3 regions of the Pectobacterium peruviense genome follow, and region 3 is predicted to be linked to each of the others. Evidence: predicted binding sites of a transcription regulator. Region 3 holds the regulator's gene; each other region holds the start of a gene.
What was found. Region 3 encodes CRP, which controls carbon source genes, mostly activating them, when cyclic AMP is high. Its sites were predicted from a motif close to ATGTGANNNNNNTCACAT; they were not measured.

Region 1: the regulator CRP is predicted to act here: its motif matches at 3,039-3,056, upstream of udp (uridine phosphorylase).
Region 2: the regulator CRP is predicted to act here: its motif matches at 3,110-3,127, upstream of glpT (glycerol-3-phosphate transporter).

Annotation. Positions count from the first base shown of each region.
Region 1 covers NZ_CP161826.1:4,679,046-4,684,456, forward strand. The annotation lists gene ppc (phosphoenolpyruvate carboxylase) at 1-1,089, shown strand, start outside; gene DUT67_RS21095 (tyrosine-protein phosphatase) at 1,159-1,941, opposite strand; gene udp (uridine phosphorylase) at 2,091-2,861, opposite strand; gene DUT67_RS21105 (dienelactone hydrolase family protein) at 3,196-4,023, shown strand; gene DUT67_RS21110 (methyl-accepting chemotaxis protein) at 4,113-5,411, opposite strand, start outside.
Region 2 covers NZ_CP161826.1:351,159-356,569, forward strand. The annotation lists gene yigL (sugar/pyridoxal phosphate phosphatase YigL) at 1-247, shown strand, start outside; gene glpQ (glycerophosphodiester phosphodiesterase) at 426-1,511, opposite strand; gene glpT (glycerol-3-phosphate transporter) at 1,587-2,936, opposite strand; gene glpA (anaerobic glycerol-3-phosphate dehydrogenase subunit A) at 3,257-4,927, shown strand; gene glpB (glycerol-3-phosphate dehydrogenase subunit GlpB) at 4,917-5,411, shown strand, end outside.
Region 3 covers NZ_CP161826.1:476,063-481,473, forward strand. The annotation lists gene DUT67_RS02115 (aspartate aminotransferase family protein) at 1-100, shown strand, start outside; one part of gene DUT67_RS02120 (IS3 family transposase) at 255-606, shown strand; one part of gene DUT67_RS02120 (IS3 family transposase) at 606-1,510, shown strand; gene crp (cAMP-activated global transcriptional regulator CRP) at 1,534-2,166, opposite strand; gene DUT67_RS02130 (OsmC family protein) at 2,542-2,949, shown strand; gene DUT67_RS02135 (phosphoribulokinase) at 3,058-3,927, opposite strand; gene DUT67_RS02140 (YheU family protein) at 4,052-4,288, opposite strand; gene DUT67_RS02145 (hydrolase) at 4,290-5,309, opposite strand.

The sequences.
Region 1 (5,411 bases), 740 kb from region 3:
ATGACGCAGTTGCTGAACATCGACTGGTATCGCGGCTTTATCCAGGGCAAGCAGATGGTCATGATCGGCTATTCCGACTCGGCGAAAGACGCGGGCGTAATGGCCGCATCCTGGGCACAGTACCGTGCACAAGATGCGTTGATCAAAACCTGTGAGAAAGCAGGCATCGCACTGACGCTGTTCCACGGACGCGGTGGCTCCATCGGTCGCGGTGGCGCACCGGCTCATGCCGCGCTGTTGTCACAACCGCCGGGCAGCCTGAAAGGTGGCCTACGCGTGACGGAACAGGGCGAGATGATCCGCTTTAAATACGGCCTGCCGGAAGTCACCATCAGCAGCCTGGCGCTGTATACCGGTGCAATTCTGGAAGCGAACCTGCTGCCACCGCCTGAACCAAAACAGGAATGGCACGATGTGATGGATGAACTGTCCCGCGTGTCCTGCGATATGTACCGCGGATACGTTCGTGAGAACCCGGATTTCGTTCCTTACTTCCGCGCCGCGACGCCGGAACTGGAGCTGGGTAAACTGCCATTGGGGTCACGTCCGGCTAAGCGTCGTCCAAACGGCGGTGTGGAAAGCCTACGTGCGATCCCGTGGATTTTCGCCTGGACGCAGAACCGTCTGATGCTACCAGCGTGGCTCGGTGCCGGAGCTGGGCTACAGAAAGTGGTCGATGACGGCAAGCAGGAGCAGTTGGAAACCATGTGCCGCGACTGGCCGTTCTTCTCGACGCGGATCGGGATGCTGGAAATGGTGTTCGCCAAAGCCGACTTGTGGCTGGCAGAGTATTACGATCAGCGTCTGGTAGAAGAGAAGCTGTGGCCGTTAGGGAAGCAGTTGCGCGATCAGTTGGCCGCCGACATCAAGATCGTGCTGGCGATCTCCAACGACGATCACCTGATGGCAGATCTGCCGTGGATCGCCGAGTCGATTGCACTGCGTAACGTCTATACCGATCCCCTGAACGTGTTGCAGGCTGAACTGTTGCATCGTTCACGTAAGCAGGAAAAGCCAGATGCCGATCTGGAGTTGGCGCTGATGGTTACCATCGCCGGCGTCGCAGCAGGTATGCGTAATACGGGTTAATCACGCGGGTAGCAAAGCTACACACAGCAAAACAGAGGCCGGTCAGTTGACCGGCCTAAAACAAAAACCTTACACCAGATATTTATCCTGCAAATAATTCCTCGCACGATTATCCAGACCGTATTCCACCTCAAGCCAGCTATCGATCGAACCGTGTCGTTCGTAGATCGCCTGCAACGCCGTCACGATGAATTCTTCCTGCACTGAGAGCACATAAGAGAACTGACCGAGCGCTTTCTCATTCAGCGTTTCCGACAAATGCGCCAGTAGCTGCTGGCGGAATGGCGTCAGCGTCGTGTCCGTGAGCAGGTAATCTTCCATCACGGTTTGCTCATCTGCCCCCAACGCAAACATCACCAGCGCCGAACCGATACCCGTGCGATCTTTACCCACGGCGCAGTGCTGCACCAGCCCGCCCTCATCCGGTCGCAATAGCAACGACACCAGCTGTTTATAGGCAGAATTATTGAAAGGCAAGCGGCGATAAAGCTCCAACATAAACGCTCGGGAATCAAAGGCCGCCAACACATCAGATCCCAACGAATCCAGATTGGCTGTCACTTCGTGGCGTAATGGATTAGCTGGATAGGCGTGATAATTGGCTCCAGTCCATAATATATCGGGCTTCTGCGCAATTTCATCGGCATCCCGATAGTCCACGACATGAGAAATAGGCACGCCAGCAAGATGTTCGCAGTCCGCCTGACTCAGCAGATCCAGCGAGCCGGAGCGAAAAAGTTTACCGTGTCGGATAAGCCGCCCATCAGCAGCCCGGTTGCCGCCTAAATCACGGAAATTGATTCCGCCGTCCAGCGGTAATAAAGAGGGATGAAGCAACGTTGGTTCGGTCATACATCTCCTTGCGAGGTTGAAAGGCGAGCAAGGCAACCGTATTACACACGCAGCGCGCGTCGCAGGTTAACCCAATAAACCAGAACAAGTTATTAGGATAAAGGCTGGCCTCTGCGATGACCAGCCCAAAATACCATCAACTTTTGTGCTTATTCAGCCGCTAATAAACGGCGAGTGGCATCCAGCAACACCTTGATGACGGTGGTTTCGGCCAGCTTCATGGTCGCCGCATCTGGAATTTCCTGCTGAGTACGGTTCACGATCACACCCGCGATCATGCCCGCTTTTAACCCTTGGCTGGCACACATGGTCAGCAACGTGGCTGATTCCATTTCATAGTTCAGCACACCCATGCTCTGCCACTCTTCCATCGAACCGCGGAAGCGACGTACCACGCGTCCAGAGAAGGTGTCATAACGTTCTTGACCAGGATAGAACGTATCGGAAGATGCCGTGATGCCTACGTGCAATGCCGCACCCGACGCCTTCGCCGCGTCCACCAGCGCAGTGGTACAACCGAAATCAGCAACGGCTGGGAACTCCATCGGCGCAAAGTGCAAGCTCGCACCGTCAAGACGGACGGCTGCGGTAGTGACCAGTACATCACCCACATTGATGCCGGACTGAATCGCCCCCGTCGTGCCAACACGCAGGAAAGTACGAATACCGAGCTGTGCCAATTCTTCTACCGCGATTGACGTTGACGGCCCACCAATACCTGTCGAGCAGACAATCACCGCTTTGCCGTCCAGCTCAGCACGCCAGGATGTAAATTCACGGTGTGATGCCAGATGTACCGGGTTATCCATCAGGCGAGCAATTTTTTCAACACGCTCAGGATCGCCGGGCACGATAGCCAGCGTTGCGCCCTGTAAATCGTTCTTAACCAGACCAAGATGGAACACATCAGATGTAGACATAACTGCCTCCCGGGCAATCAGTTGGGTATTCAGAGAAATCGTGCCGAACGCCTCATCTATGCTGCTTGTCGCAGTCTGTAAGCGTCCGTCCAGTAAAAGACTTTAGCGCATCATTACGTTTTTTTAAGTGACGAGAGTCACCTACAAAAAAGAAACGGACATTAACATACATAAAAAATGTGACTTGAATCACTCTTTATCGAGTGGGAAATTCATTTTTGCCGATTAATTGTCTTCTAGTGTAGATTCTTTAATCATTGATAGTATTTATCATCGATGTTCTGAAATCCCTCTTTATATGAAAGCCAGCTGGCTGGTAACAGGAGAGCGCGTAATGAAGACTGATGAACAGACGACCTTCAAACATCTTCCACAAGGGTTATCCCCAGCAGTGGAACCGCAGAGTTTCTCCATCATTACGACGGATTCTGTCGGTATCATTGCCAGTGAAACCACCATTCCTTCTCAGGGGGAGCAGCTACCCGCGTATATCGCCAGACCGGCGAACCATGACGGGCCCTTCCCTATTGTCCTGGTGGTGCAGGAGATTTTCGGCGTTCATCAACATATTAGGGATGTTTGCCGCAGGCTGGCTAAGCAGGGCTATATGGCGATTGCGCCAGAGCTGTATTTTCGTCAGGGCGACCCCAGCCAATATAACGACATTCAGCAAATCCTGACCGAGCTGGTGCATAAGGTTCCTGACTCGCAGGTGCTGTCCGATCTCGATCACACCGCCAACTGGGCGATTAAACAGGGCGGCGACGCCAGTAAGCTGGCGATAACGGGATTTTGTTGGGGCGGGCGCATCACCTGGCTCTACGCCGCGCATAATCCGCAGCTCAAAGCCGCCGTTGCCTGGTACGGCAAATTTACCGGTGAGAAAACGCTGAATAGCCCCAAACATCCTGTCGATATCGCAACAGAATTGGAAGCGCCTGTGCTGGGGTTATACGGCGCGAAAGACGGGAGTATTCCGCTAGAACAAGTGGATATCATGCGGCAGGCGCTGCGTGCAGCCAACGCGACGGCAGAAATTATTGTCTACCCTGATGCCGGGCATGCTTTCCATGCCGATTATCGCCCTAGCTACCATGAAGAATCCGCTCGTGACGGCTGGCAACGTATGCTGGCGTGGTTTCAGAAAAACGGTGTGGCGTAACACCATCGCACGTTTTCGTTCTTACCTACGATCTAAAACGCCACCGAACAACGGTGGCGTTTGTGTTTCAGCGTTTTACAAAGCCAACCTTAGAACGTCGTCCAGTCACCGTTGTTACCCTGATCTTTCGCCGCTGCTGGCGCTAAGGACAGCGCTGGCGTACGCGTTGGTGCTGATGCGTAAGAAGTGGTTTTGCCGTTGCCATACGACAGCAGTTTAAATGTGCTCACCGCTTCCGCCAGAACAGAGGCTTGTGCTTGCAGGGAAAGTGCCGCCGAGGCCGATTCTTCAACCAGAGCCGCATTCTGCTGGGTCGTAGTATCAATTTGCCCAACCGCCAGGTTCATCTGGTTAATCCCGTCGCTCTGTTCGCGGCTGGCCTGCGAGATTTCGCTGATGATCTCATTCACATCCCGCACGTAGCCCGTTAAGCCGCTCATCGTTTCTTCGGCGTTATCCACCAGCGACATCCCTTCCTGAATTTTGCTCACGGAGTCGTCGATCAAATCTTTAATCTCACGAGCGGCTGTCGCACTGCGCTGTGCCAGAGAACGAACTTCCCCCGCCACCACCGCAAAACCACGCCCTTGCTCGCCTGCACGCGCCGCCTCAACCGCTGCGTTAAGCGCCAGAATATTGGTCTGGAAGGCAATGCCGTCAATCACGCCAATGATCTCAGCCATACGCTGGGATGAATCACGTATCCCACGCATTTTCTGCGTGACGGAAACCATGACGTCACCGCTTTGCTTAGCAGCACCAGAGGCTTTGTTCGCAATGTCTGTCGCCTGCTGCGTGTTTTCCGCCGTATTTTTAATGGTAGAGGTCAGCTGCTCCATTGAAGCTGCCGTTTCTTCCAGTGAGCTGGCCTGCTCTTCGGTGCGCGATGACAGATCCTGATTACCTGCGGCGATCTGCGAGGCCGCGCTTGAGATCGTTTCCGCCCCGTCACGCACCTGCCCGACAATCGTACTCAGGCTCGTGTTCATGTGGTCCAACGATTGCAGCAGCAATCCCGTTTCATCTTTGCTGGTAACAGTGATACGAGAGGTCAGGTCGCCCTGCGCCACTCTATCTGCCACTTGCAAAGCCTGCTGTATCGGTCGGGTTACGCTGCGCGTGATCGACCACGCAATCAACGCCCCAAATACGGCACCCAGTGCTAAAATCAGCAACAGAATCATGCGGGTATTACTGTATACCTCTGCCATAGCTTCAACGGAGGTGTCCATCGCATCATCTTGGTAATTCACTAATTGCTTCACTGCATCACGGTACTGTCGCTGTACCACGTTCAGATTATTGTTGAACTCCTCGATCGCCGCTTCCCGATTGCCCGCCACGACTTCGCTAATGATTTTGTCGCCAGATTTCAGAAACTCGGTACG
Region 2 (5,411 bases), 120 kb from region 3:
GGCAGGCGGCGTGTCTAAAGGCCATGCGCTGGAGCAGGTAGCGAAGATTATCGGCTTCTCGCTCAAAGAGTGCGTAGCGTTTGGCGATGGCATGAACGACTACGAAATGTTGTCGATGGCCGGGAAAGGCTGCGTCATGGAGAACGCGCATCAGCGCTTGAAAGATTTGCTACCGGATCGCGAAGTAATTGGTTCTAATGCAGACAGTGCGGTGCCGAATTACCTGCGGGAATTGTTTCTGAAGTAAGCGGTGCATTATTGAAACGATGTATCATCGGGCACGCGATGCCCGATGATAACTTTGAACTTCAGCGCTCGTTTGAGGATCGAGATACCGAGGGCGACCACGGTGCGAGGCATCCCTGCGGGAGCCTCATCATCGTGTTTCCCTCTAAATCCATGCTTAAGTGACCAGCATGATAACTTCAGCGCGGCTTTTTCAGAAAATCGACTGCTTTGTCGGGAAAATCGGTAAACAGGCCGTCAACGTCCGCCTGATAGTAGAGAATGTCATAGAGCTGATCGATATCTTTGGCGTACGTCGGTAGCCTGTCGGCTCTTGCCGTAAACGGGTGCACCTGAAGTTTGTGCTGATGGGCTTCCTTCACCATATCGGTAAAGGTGATGTTGCCAGGCGTCGACCCTTTTTGAACTAGCATGTGGTAGTCCGGGCCGATACCGTCGGCATAGGTCGCAATCTGTTTCATTGCACCGGGCTTTTGCATCCAATCGTAGTTGTAATTCACCCACGCCCCATCGGCCTGTTTTTCGTAGGTTTCATGCCAGTCGGTATAGGCGACCAGTTGAATCAGATTCAGATCCATCTTCATCTGTGGCTGTAATTCGGTTTTGATGCGCTTTAACTCTGCAACATCAAACGATTGCAGGAAGACCTTATCGCTTTTCTCCGTATAGCCATACTGCTTCAGCACGGTCAGCGTTTCGCGTGCGATGTCTTTCCCTTCCTGATGGTGAAACCACGGTGCTTTGATTTCAGGATAGAGGCCGATGTTCTTGCCAGTTGAGTGGTTCATACCCTGAATAAATTCAATCTCTTCCTGAAAGGTATGAATGCGGAAGTCGGATTTCCACATCGGGAAACGGTTTGGGTAGCTCTGTACCTGCTTGCCGTCTTTGATGTCGAACCCTTCGGTGAATTTCAGTGATTTGATCTCTTTCAGCGTAAAGTCGATAGCGTAAAAACGTCCATCTTTGCGGGCACGCTGTGGGAAACGTTCTGCCACATCGGTAACGCGATCCAGATAGTGATCGTGCAGGACAATAAGCGCGTTATCTTTAGTGAGTACCAAATCCTGTTCCAGATAATCGGCACCCTGAGCGTAGGCCATCGCCTTCGCCGGAAGCGTATGCTCAGGCAGATAACCGCTGGCACCACGGTGGGCAATGACAATTTTATCGGTTGATGAAGCGGAAGTGTCGGCGTTACTAGAAGCACTAAAGGAAACGGAGAGCGCGAGGGCGGAGATCAGAGATGTTACGGTAACGTTCATGCGATCAAACCTCTTTCTGTTGAGAGAAAGGCGGCGTCATCAGGACGCCGCCAGAGGGATGCTTACAAGAGCGGGTTAGGCGCGATTGGCTAACTCTGCTTTATGTTTTTTCTCATTCAGCATAACAACAATCAACAGAAGCACAGCCATAATGCTGCCGCCAATCATCACCATGAAGCCGCCGTCCCAACCGAAGAAGTCAACGGTGTAGCCGACGATGGCGCTGGCGGCAACGGAGCCACCGAGGTAGCCGAACAGACCGGTGAAGCCTGCCGCTGTGCCTGCCGCTTTCTTCGGTGCCAGTTCCAGCGCGTGCAGACCGATAAGCATAACCGGTCCGTAAATCAGGAAGCCGATGACGATCATACATGCCATATCCACACCCGGATTACCGGCTGGGTTCATCCAGTAAACGATGGTGGCGATGGTAACGAGTACCATGAAGAATACGCCCGTTGCACCACGGTTACCTTTGAACACCTTATCAGACATCCAGCCGCACAGCAGCGTGCCCGGAATACCCGCGTATTCATACAGGAAGTACGCCCAGGACGATTTATCCAGTGCGAAGTGTTTAACTTCTTTCAGGTAAGTCGGTGACCAGTCGAGGATGCCGTAACGCAGCAGGTAAACGAAGACGTTGGCGATAGCGATGTACCACAACAGTTTGTTCGGGAAAACGTACTGCATGAAGATCTGCTTAGCTGTCAGTTCTTCTTCGTCTTTTTCATTGTAATCAACCGGATAGTCGTTTTTGTACTCTTCAACTGACGGTAGGCCACAGGATTGCGGGGTATCACGCATTAAGGCAAATGCGATGAGTGCAACCAGAATGGCGGCGAAAGCAGGCATGTAGAGTGCTGCTTTCCAGTCGTTAAACCAGGCCATACCCAGTAGGAAGAGCAGAGGTGGAAGCCCGCCGCCGACGTTATGCGCGCAGTTCCATACGGACACGATGCCACCACGTTCTTTCTGTGACCACCAGTGAACCATAGTACGTCCGCACGGTGGCCAGCCCATACCCTGGAACCAGCCGCACAGGAACAGCAGGACGAACATGACGGCAATGCTGGAGGTTGCCCACGGTACAAAACCCATGAACAGCATGACGGCAGCCGCCAAAATTAGACCAGCAGGCAGGAAAACCCGTGGGTTTGAACGGTCAGAGACCGAACCCATGATGAATTTGGAAAAACCGTAGGCGATGGAGATGCCGGACAGTGCAAAGCCAAGGTCACCGCGCGAGAAGCCCTGTTCAATCAGATAAGGCATCGCCAAGGTGAAGTTTTTGCGTACCAGATAGTAGGCGGCGTAGCCAAAAAAGATCCCCATGAAAATCTGCCAACGCAGGCGACGATAGAGCGGATCGACGTGATCTTGCGACACGCGTGGCTGGTGGGCGGCGGGCCTAAAAATACTCAGCATAGATATCTCCAATGCGAAAAAAAACGATAGCTTTTTTGTTCTATTACGAACGTTATTGTAAGGGGCTAGCGTACAAATGAGTGTGATTCATGACGCTAATGTTACACTTTTATGAAACTGTGACGATTTTTGCGCTCATGTTAACAGAATCGGAAAATTCCACAGTGTGGTTTTAGTGACCCAAATCACACTTATTGTTTTTAAACTCCCCTTTGCTTTCGTTTAGTGTTCGTTTTTGCTCTTTATCAAACATTAACCCTTCTTTTTGTGTCCCAATAGCAACATACATACCCTCTATATCCTCCGCCTGGAGCGAGAATATGAAGCAAAACACTGGGAACTGGCGTGAAACTGACGTGGTTGTCATTGGCGGTGGTGCGACGGGCGCGGGTACAGCACGGGACTGTGCCCTGCGCGGACTGCGCTGCCTGTTACTTGAACGTTATGATATTGCGACCGGTGCGACCGGGCGTAATCACGGCTTATTACACAGCGGCGCCCGTTATGCAGTGACGGATGGTGAATCTGCCCGCGAATGTATTGAAGAGAACCAAATTCTTCGGCGGATCGCCCGGCACTGTATTGAGCCTACCGACGGTCTGTTTATCACCTTGCCGGAAGACGATCTTGGCTGGCAGGCGCAGTTTATTACCGCTTGTCAGCAGGCTGGGATTGGCGCGCAGGCGCTGGATCCGCAGGAAGCGCTGCGGCTGGAACCCGCAGCAAACCCGACACTGATTGGCGCGGTGCGCGTGCCGGATGGCTCTGTAGATCCTTTTCGCCTGACAGCGGCCAACATGATTGATGCCTGTGAGCACGGCGCGGAAGTGTTGACCTATCATGAGGTCATCGGGCTGATTCGTCAGGGTGACCGTATTACCGGCGTGCGCGTTTTCGACCATAAAAAAGGTGTAGAAACAGAAATATACGCGCAGGTGGTGGTTAATGCTGGCGGTATCTGGGGGCAGCACATTGCAGAATATGCCGATCTGCGCGTGCGCATGTTCCCGGCAAAGGGCGCGCTGCTGATTCTTGGGCACCGCATCAACAACATGGTGATCAACCGTTGTCGCAAACCGGCAGATGCCGACATTCTGGTGCCGGGCGATACCATTTCGCTGATTGGCACCACCTCAACCCACATCGACTACGATCAGATCGACAATATGCTGGTGACGCCTGCTGAAGTGGAAACGCTGATGCGGGAAGGTTCGATGCTGGCTCCCTCTCTGGCAAGTACGCGAATTCTACGCGCCTATGCGGGCGTCCGACCGCTGGTTGCCAACGATAGCGATCCCAGCGGGCGTAGCGTGAGTCGCGGCATTGTGCTGCTCGACCATGCTAGCCGCGACGGGCTGGAAGGTTTTATTACCATCACTGGCGGCAAGCTGATGACCTATCGCCTGATGGCGGAATGGGTGACGGACGCTATCTGCAAAAAGCTGAGTCATGACGTCGCCTGTTCGACGGCGCAGACGCCGTTACCCGGTTCTGAATCGCTGAATGAAGTGAAAACCGCCCCCCACGCTCTGTCAGCGTATCCCGCGGCAAAACCGCTCTCTGCGCCGCTACGTGGTTCGGCGATCTATCGCCACGGTGAACGCGCTGGGCGAATGCTGTCCGGTGAACGTCTGGACCGCAGTCTGGTGTGCGAATGTGAGGCCGTGACGGCGGGAGAAGTGCGCTACGCCGTGGAATCGTTGCAGGTTAATAACCTGATTGATTTACGTCGGCGTACTCGTGTTGGCATGGGCACCTGTCAGGGGGAGCTGTGCGCCTGCCGTGCGGCAGGTCTGCTGTGCCGTCTGGGCACCGCGACGCCGGAGCAGTCGCTTACGCAGCTCAGCCAGTTTTTGAACGAACGCTGGAAAGGCATTCGCCCCATCGCGTGGGGTAATGCGCTGCGCGAAAGCGAGTTTACCAGCTGGATTTATCAGGGATTGTGCGGCTTGACAGCCAGCGACAGTCAGGAGGATCGTCATGCGCTATGACGTTGTGATTATTGGCGGCGGACTGGCAGGGCTGACCTGCGGTATCCGCTTGGCAGAACAGGGAAAACGCTGCGCGATTGTCAGCGCTGGGCAGAATGCACTGCACTTTTCTTCCGGTGCGCTGGATTTGCTTTCTCATCTCCCTGACGGGCAGCCCGTTAGCCAGGCGCTCGATGCGCTGGACGAGCTGGCGCGTCAGGCACCTCATCACCCTTATTCTCGTATGGGGGCGTCGGCAGTTGCCGCACTGTTACCACAGGTTGAGGCGTTGTTGGAACGCAGCAATATCTCCCTGTTGGGCAATCATCAGCAGAACCACTGGCGTATGACGCCGTTAGGTAAGTTTCGTGCATGCTGGCTAAGCCCGGTTGACGGTGTCACGCGTGGCCTGCCGAATTCCCATTTTGGTGACAATCCGCTCATTGCCGGTATTGAGGGCTTTCTGGATTTTCAGTCCCGAATTGTGGCTGGCAGGCTTCAGACG
Region 3 (5,411 bases):
CCGCTTTGTACCGTCTTTGATCATTGATGAAGATGATATCGCGCAGGGGATGGATAAATTCGCCAAAGCCGTCGCTCAAGTGGTTAACGCAGCACACTGATTACGCTCTCAACATCGCTTGCGACTTCCCGTTAGGTGGCGAGCAGGAAGCTCGGCATAAAAAAAGCGTGAGGCCGAGGCTTCACGCTTTTTTATTGGTAGTGATCCGTCCTGAATAGCGTTGACACGTCCCTGACTTAAATACGGAGAACGTGATGATGACTGAGTTCAAACGTACCCAACGTGATTATCCTCTATCCTTTAAAATAGCCGTCGTTGAACAGGTCGAAAAAGGCGAGATGACCTATAAACAGGCCCAGCAGCGATATGGCATTCAGGGGCGCTCCACCGTTCTTGTCTGGCTGCGTAAATATGGCCAGCTTGACTGGAGTCCCGGACTTCCTGACCTGATGAAAAGGAAACTGCTTGTGGCTCAGACAAATACCCCACTTACACCCGAGCAAAGAATCAAAGAACTTGAAGAGCAGCTTAAGCTGGCGAATCAGAAAGCTGAGTTTTTTGAATCTGTTATCAACGTCCTGAAAAATGATTACGGGGTAAGTGTCGTAAAAAAGCGGCCCGGCAAGTCCTTGCGCAGAGTCAGGCCCCAAAAGTCACCGTGACACGCGCATGCCAGCTCCTGGGGCACAGCAGACAGGCATGGTACCAGCATAATGCAAGGTGCAATAAACGACATGAACACAATAGTCAGGTTCTTGATTTTATTGCCCGAGTTCGGTGCCGTCAGCCACGTATAGGCACACGCAAACTCCACTCTCTGTTGAACCGTCAGGCAGGTGAAACACTCAATATCGGGCGTGACCGCCTGTTTAGCCTACTGGGTAAACACCGGCTTCTGGTACCCGTAAAGCGGGCATACCACAAAACGACCAACAGCCATCATCGTTTTTACCGGCATCCGAACTTGCTGAAGTCTGGCCCCGAACAGGTTACTGTCCTTCAGCCGGAGCAAGTCTGGGTCGCCGATATTACTTATCTACCAGTACGCAGTGGCACGGTCTATCTGAGTTTGGTCACGGATGCCTGTTCCAGAAAAATCATGGGTTACCATGTAGGGGATAATCTGCAAACTGAAAATGTGGTAAAAGCCTTCAAACGTGCGTTACGACAAAGAAAAACAAAAGGGCCGTTGATACACCACTCTGACAGAGGGCTACAATACTGTTCAGCGCTTTACCAGTCGGTACATGAGAGAAATGGGATAACCTGTTCAATGACAGATGGTTATGACTGCTATCAGAATGCGCTGGCTGAACGGATAAACGGCATCCTGAAAAATGAGTTTTTACTCTCTCGCCCAGCTAATCTGGCACAAGCGAGGAAAATGGTAAAAGAATCTGTGGCGATTTATAACCATGAGCGGCCACATCAGGCCCTGAAATACAAAACGCCCGATGAGGTTCATCAGGCGTTTTACAGGCAGAAAACTGTCAACCCATATCAGGACTAGTCATAGGGTACCGCGACAAGGGTTTAGCGAGTGCCGTAAACGACGATCGTTTTACCGTGCGCAGAGATCAGATTCTGGTCTTCTAACATTTTCAGAATGCGGCCCACGGTTTCACGCGAGCAGCCAACGATTTGCCCAATTTCCTGACGGGTAATTTTAATTTGCATGCCATCTGGATGCGTCATGGCATCAGGTTGTTTGGCCAGGTTGAGTAAGGTTTGGGCGATACGGCCGGTCACATCAAGGAAGGCGAGATTGCCGACTTTTTCTGAAGTAACCTGAAGTCTGTTTGCCATTTGCGCAGACAAGCGCATGAGGATATCCGGGTTAACCTGAATGAGCTGGCGGAATTTTTTATAGGAAATTTCAGCCACTTCACAGGCGGTTTTTGCCCGAACCCAGGCACTGCGTTCCTGACCTTCTTCAAACAGGCCGAGCTCACCAATAAAATCGCCCTGATTGAGGTAGGAAAGAATCATTTCCTTGCCTTCTTCATCTTTGATTAGCACTGCTACAGAGCCTTTCACGATGTAGTAAAGCGTTTCTGCTTTTTCACCTTGGTGAATCAGCGTGCTCTTCGATGGATACTTGTGAATATGACAATGGGAAAGGAACCATTCGAGAGTTGGGTCTGTCTGCGGTTTGCCGAGAACCATTCGCTATCATCCTCTGTTGTAATTCACTGCGCAAATTACAGGGGTCAGAGTTCCCTGTACGGCGTGTTTAACTGCTAAAAAAAATAAAATTCAGTCTAGGCAGAATGACGTCAGGGAATATACTGGAACCACTGTACCCTTGGTTTTTCGGTTGCTGCTTTGCCGCACCGTAAACGTGGCTGGGTATTTCTGGCTACGTCATCATCTTCTTCGTTTCTGGGTTTGTCCAGAAAAGGTCTATTCTATTTTCGTTTTAACACAGCTTTAAGGATGTGTCTTGTGTTGTCTCGCTTCAGCATGACAAAGCTCTGATTAACGCTGGTTTTTGTACAGTAACGGTATAAATTTTCAAAAAATTTTTAGTGGAGAGGCATCATGCAGGCTCGGGTAAAATGGGTTGAAGGCTTAACGTTTTTGGGCGAATCCTCATCGGGACATCAGGTATTGATGGACGGTAATTCTGGCGATAAAGCGCCCAGTCCGATGGAAATGGTGTTGATGTCCGTAGGGGGATGCAGCGCAATTGATGTGGTATCGATTCTGCAAAAGGGCCGTAATGATGTGGCGGATTGTGAGGTGAAATTAACCTCAGAGCGTCGGTCTGAAGCACCGCGCTTATTTACCCATATCAATCTGCATTTTATTGTGACGGGGAAAGGGCTGACCGATAAAGCCGTCGAACGTGCCGTCGAGCTGTCAGCGGAAAAATACTGTTCTGTGGCATTGATGCTGGGTAAAGCCGTTGAGGTGACACACAGTCACGAAATTAGAGTACTGCCATAATTCCTTTCTCTGAGCACTAATTCTGGTTACTTAAGCCCATTATTAGGGGAAACACAGGGGGGCCCGTAGAGAGGCCTCACCCTGTGGTCTCCGCGTGTATCTCGATGCTTATTCTATCGTTTTCCCTTCGATTAACCGCTGCACCAGCGGTGCCATGATTAATTCCATTGCCAGCCCCATTTTCCCGCCGGGAACGACCAACGTGTTGATGTGGGAGATAAACGAGCCCTGCAACATGGCGAGCAGATAGGGATAATCAATATTATCCAATCCCTGAAAGTGGATGACGACGAAGCTTTCATCCAGTGAGGGGATCGACTTGGCAGCAAACGGGTTGGAGGTATCCACGGTGGGTACGCGCTGGAAGTTGATATGGGTGCGAGAGAACTGCGGCGTGATATAGGTGATGTAGTCTTCCATGGAGCGGACAACGGAATCCATGACCGCTTCACGCGAGTGGCCGCGCTCATTGACGTCACGGATCAGCTTTTGTATCCACTCCAGGTTGACGATCGGCACCACACCGACGAGCAAATCGACATGCTGTGCCACATCATTTTGTTCGGTGACTACGCCGCCGTGCAGTCCTTCATAGAATAGGATGTCGGTAGGTTCTGGCATCGGTTCCCACGGTGTGAACGTCCCAGGAACCTGGTTATAGGGAATCGCTTCATCATAGGTATGAAGGTATTTACGCGTCTGACCACACCCATGTAGGCCATATTCAATAAACGACTGTTCCAGCAGGCTGAAATCATTCGCTTCTGGGCCGAAGTAGCTGATGTGGCGTCCTAAATCACGCGCTTTGCGGATTGCCATATCCATTTCCGGGCGGGTATAGCGGTGAAAGCTGTCACCTTCCAACTGGGCTGCGCGTAGGTCGAACTGTTGGAATATCTTACGGAAGGCCAGACTGGTGGTCGTGGTTCCCGCTCCGCTGGAGCCCGTAACCGCAATAATCGGATGTTGATGTGACATAAGGCGCGTGACTCCGTGATCTCGATGCCCGCATAGACTGAAAGCCTGCGCGCATTCTCAAAAATGACGTAATTGTTCCCATTGTTAGCATGTTTGACGCGTTCTTTCACGTCTTTCGCCATGCTCAATAAGGGGCATGTCCACCGGCATTGAGCTGACCGCGCGGCATAATGTTTAGCGTTTCATGTAACTCAGACCACACCAAAACGACTTCGCCGGATTGGAGCTGACTGCGGATATCTTCGACTTTCTGCGCCAGCGAGCGCTCCTGTTCGCCGTAATCGGTGCCTTCGCGCAGCACGAAAGATTCGATGATGTTATCCAGCGTTTCTGGATCGAGCTGTTGCCAGGGAATTATCACGCTATGTTTCCTGAGTAAAAATTGTTTCTGAATAAAAAGAACCGGTGGCGTGGTCCAAAAATGGACTAAGCCAATTGGGAATGCGCTGTTCCAGCCACATTTCCGGTTTCAGCAATGTTCCACCGACGAAGCCGACATGCCCACCGTGTTCCGTTAGCTGATACTCAATATTAGACGGTAACTGCGACAGATCGGGAATGACCTCGGACGTCATGAAAGGATCGTCCTTCGCGTGGATGATCAGCAGCGGTTTACGAATCTGAGGCAACAACGGCAGGGCGCTACAGCGTTTGTAATAGTCGGCCGCGTCGCGGAAACCGTGGATGCGTGAAGTAATGACATCATCAAACTCCCGTAGCTGGCGGATTCGCTTCAACTGCGGCAACTGAATCGGCAATGTGTCTGGGTAGGCTGCCAGCTTGCGGCCGGCATTTTGTTTCAACAGGTGCAGCAGGTAGTGCTGATAGACGCGGGAGAAACCTTGTTCCATCCGGCGGCTACAAGGTTCGAGCATCAATGGTGCGGAAACGATGACCGCGGCGGACAGGGAACAGGCTTCACCCTGCTGGCCGAGCAGATAGGCCAGCATGTTGCCGCCGAGAGAAACGCCGATGGCAGCGGTAGGAGCCTCACCCAGCGTCTCTTGCATCCAGCGCAGGAAATAGCTTGCATCACTGGTTTCGCCGGAGTGATAAATACGTTTCATCCGGTTGGGCTTCCCGCTGCACCCGCGAAAATGCATGATGACGGCCAGCCAGCCACGCTGTTTACAGGCATGTAGGAGACCGTGAGCGTAGGGGCTATGAAAGCTGCCTTCCAATCCGTGAAACAACACTACGCGTGGTTTATGCCTCGCCTGTTCGGGCGCTTCGCTCCACGCCAGATCGACGAAATCACCGTCCGGTAATTCGAGCGCTTGCCAGACAGGTGAGAACTGCGCGTGACGGCGAATCAAGCGTGGCAATAGCGTTTGCAGATGCGGATTATGGGCGCCGCTCAGCGGACGAAAATGGTCATGCATAAAGGATATGAAAATCTTGTTGTCGGCTCTTGTACGATCAATATCACACTGTTAGCTTCAATGCTGCCAGTTGGTACGACATTTGGGTCAGGAGCGCCCACA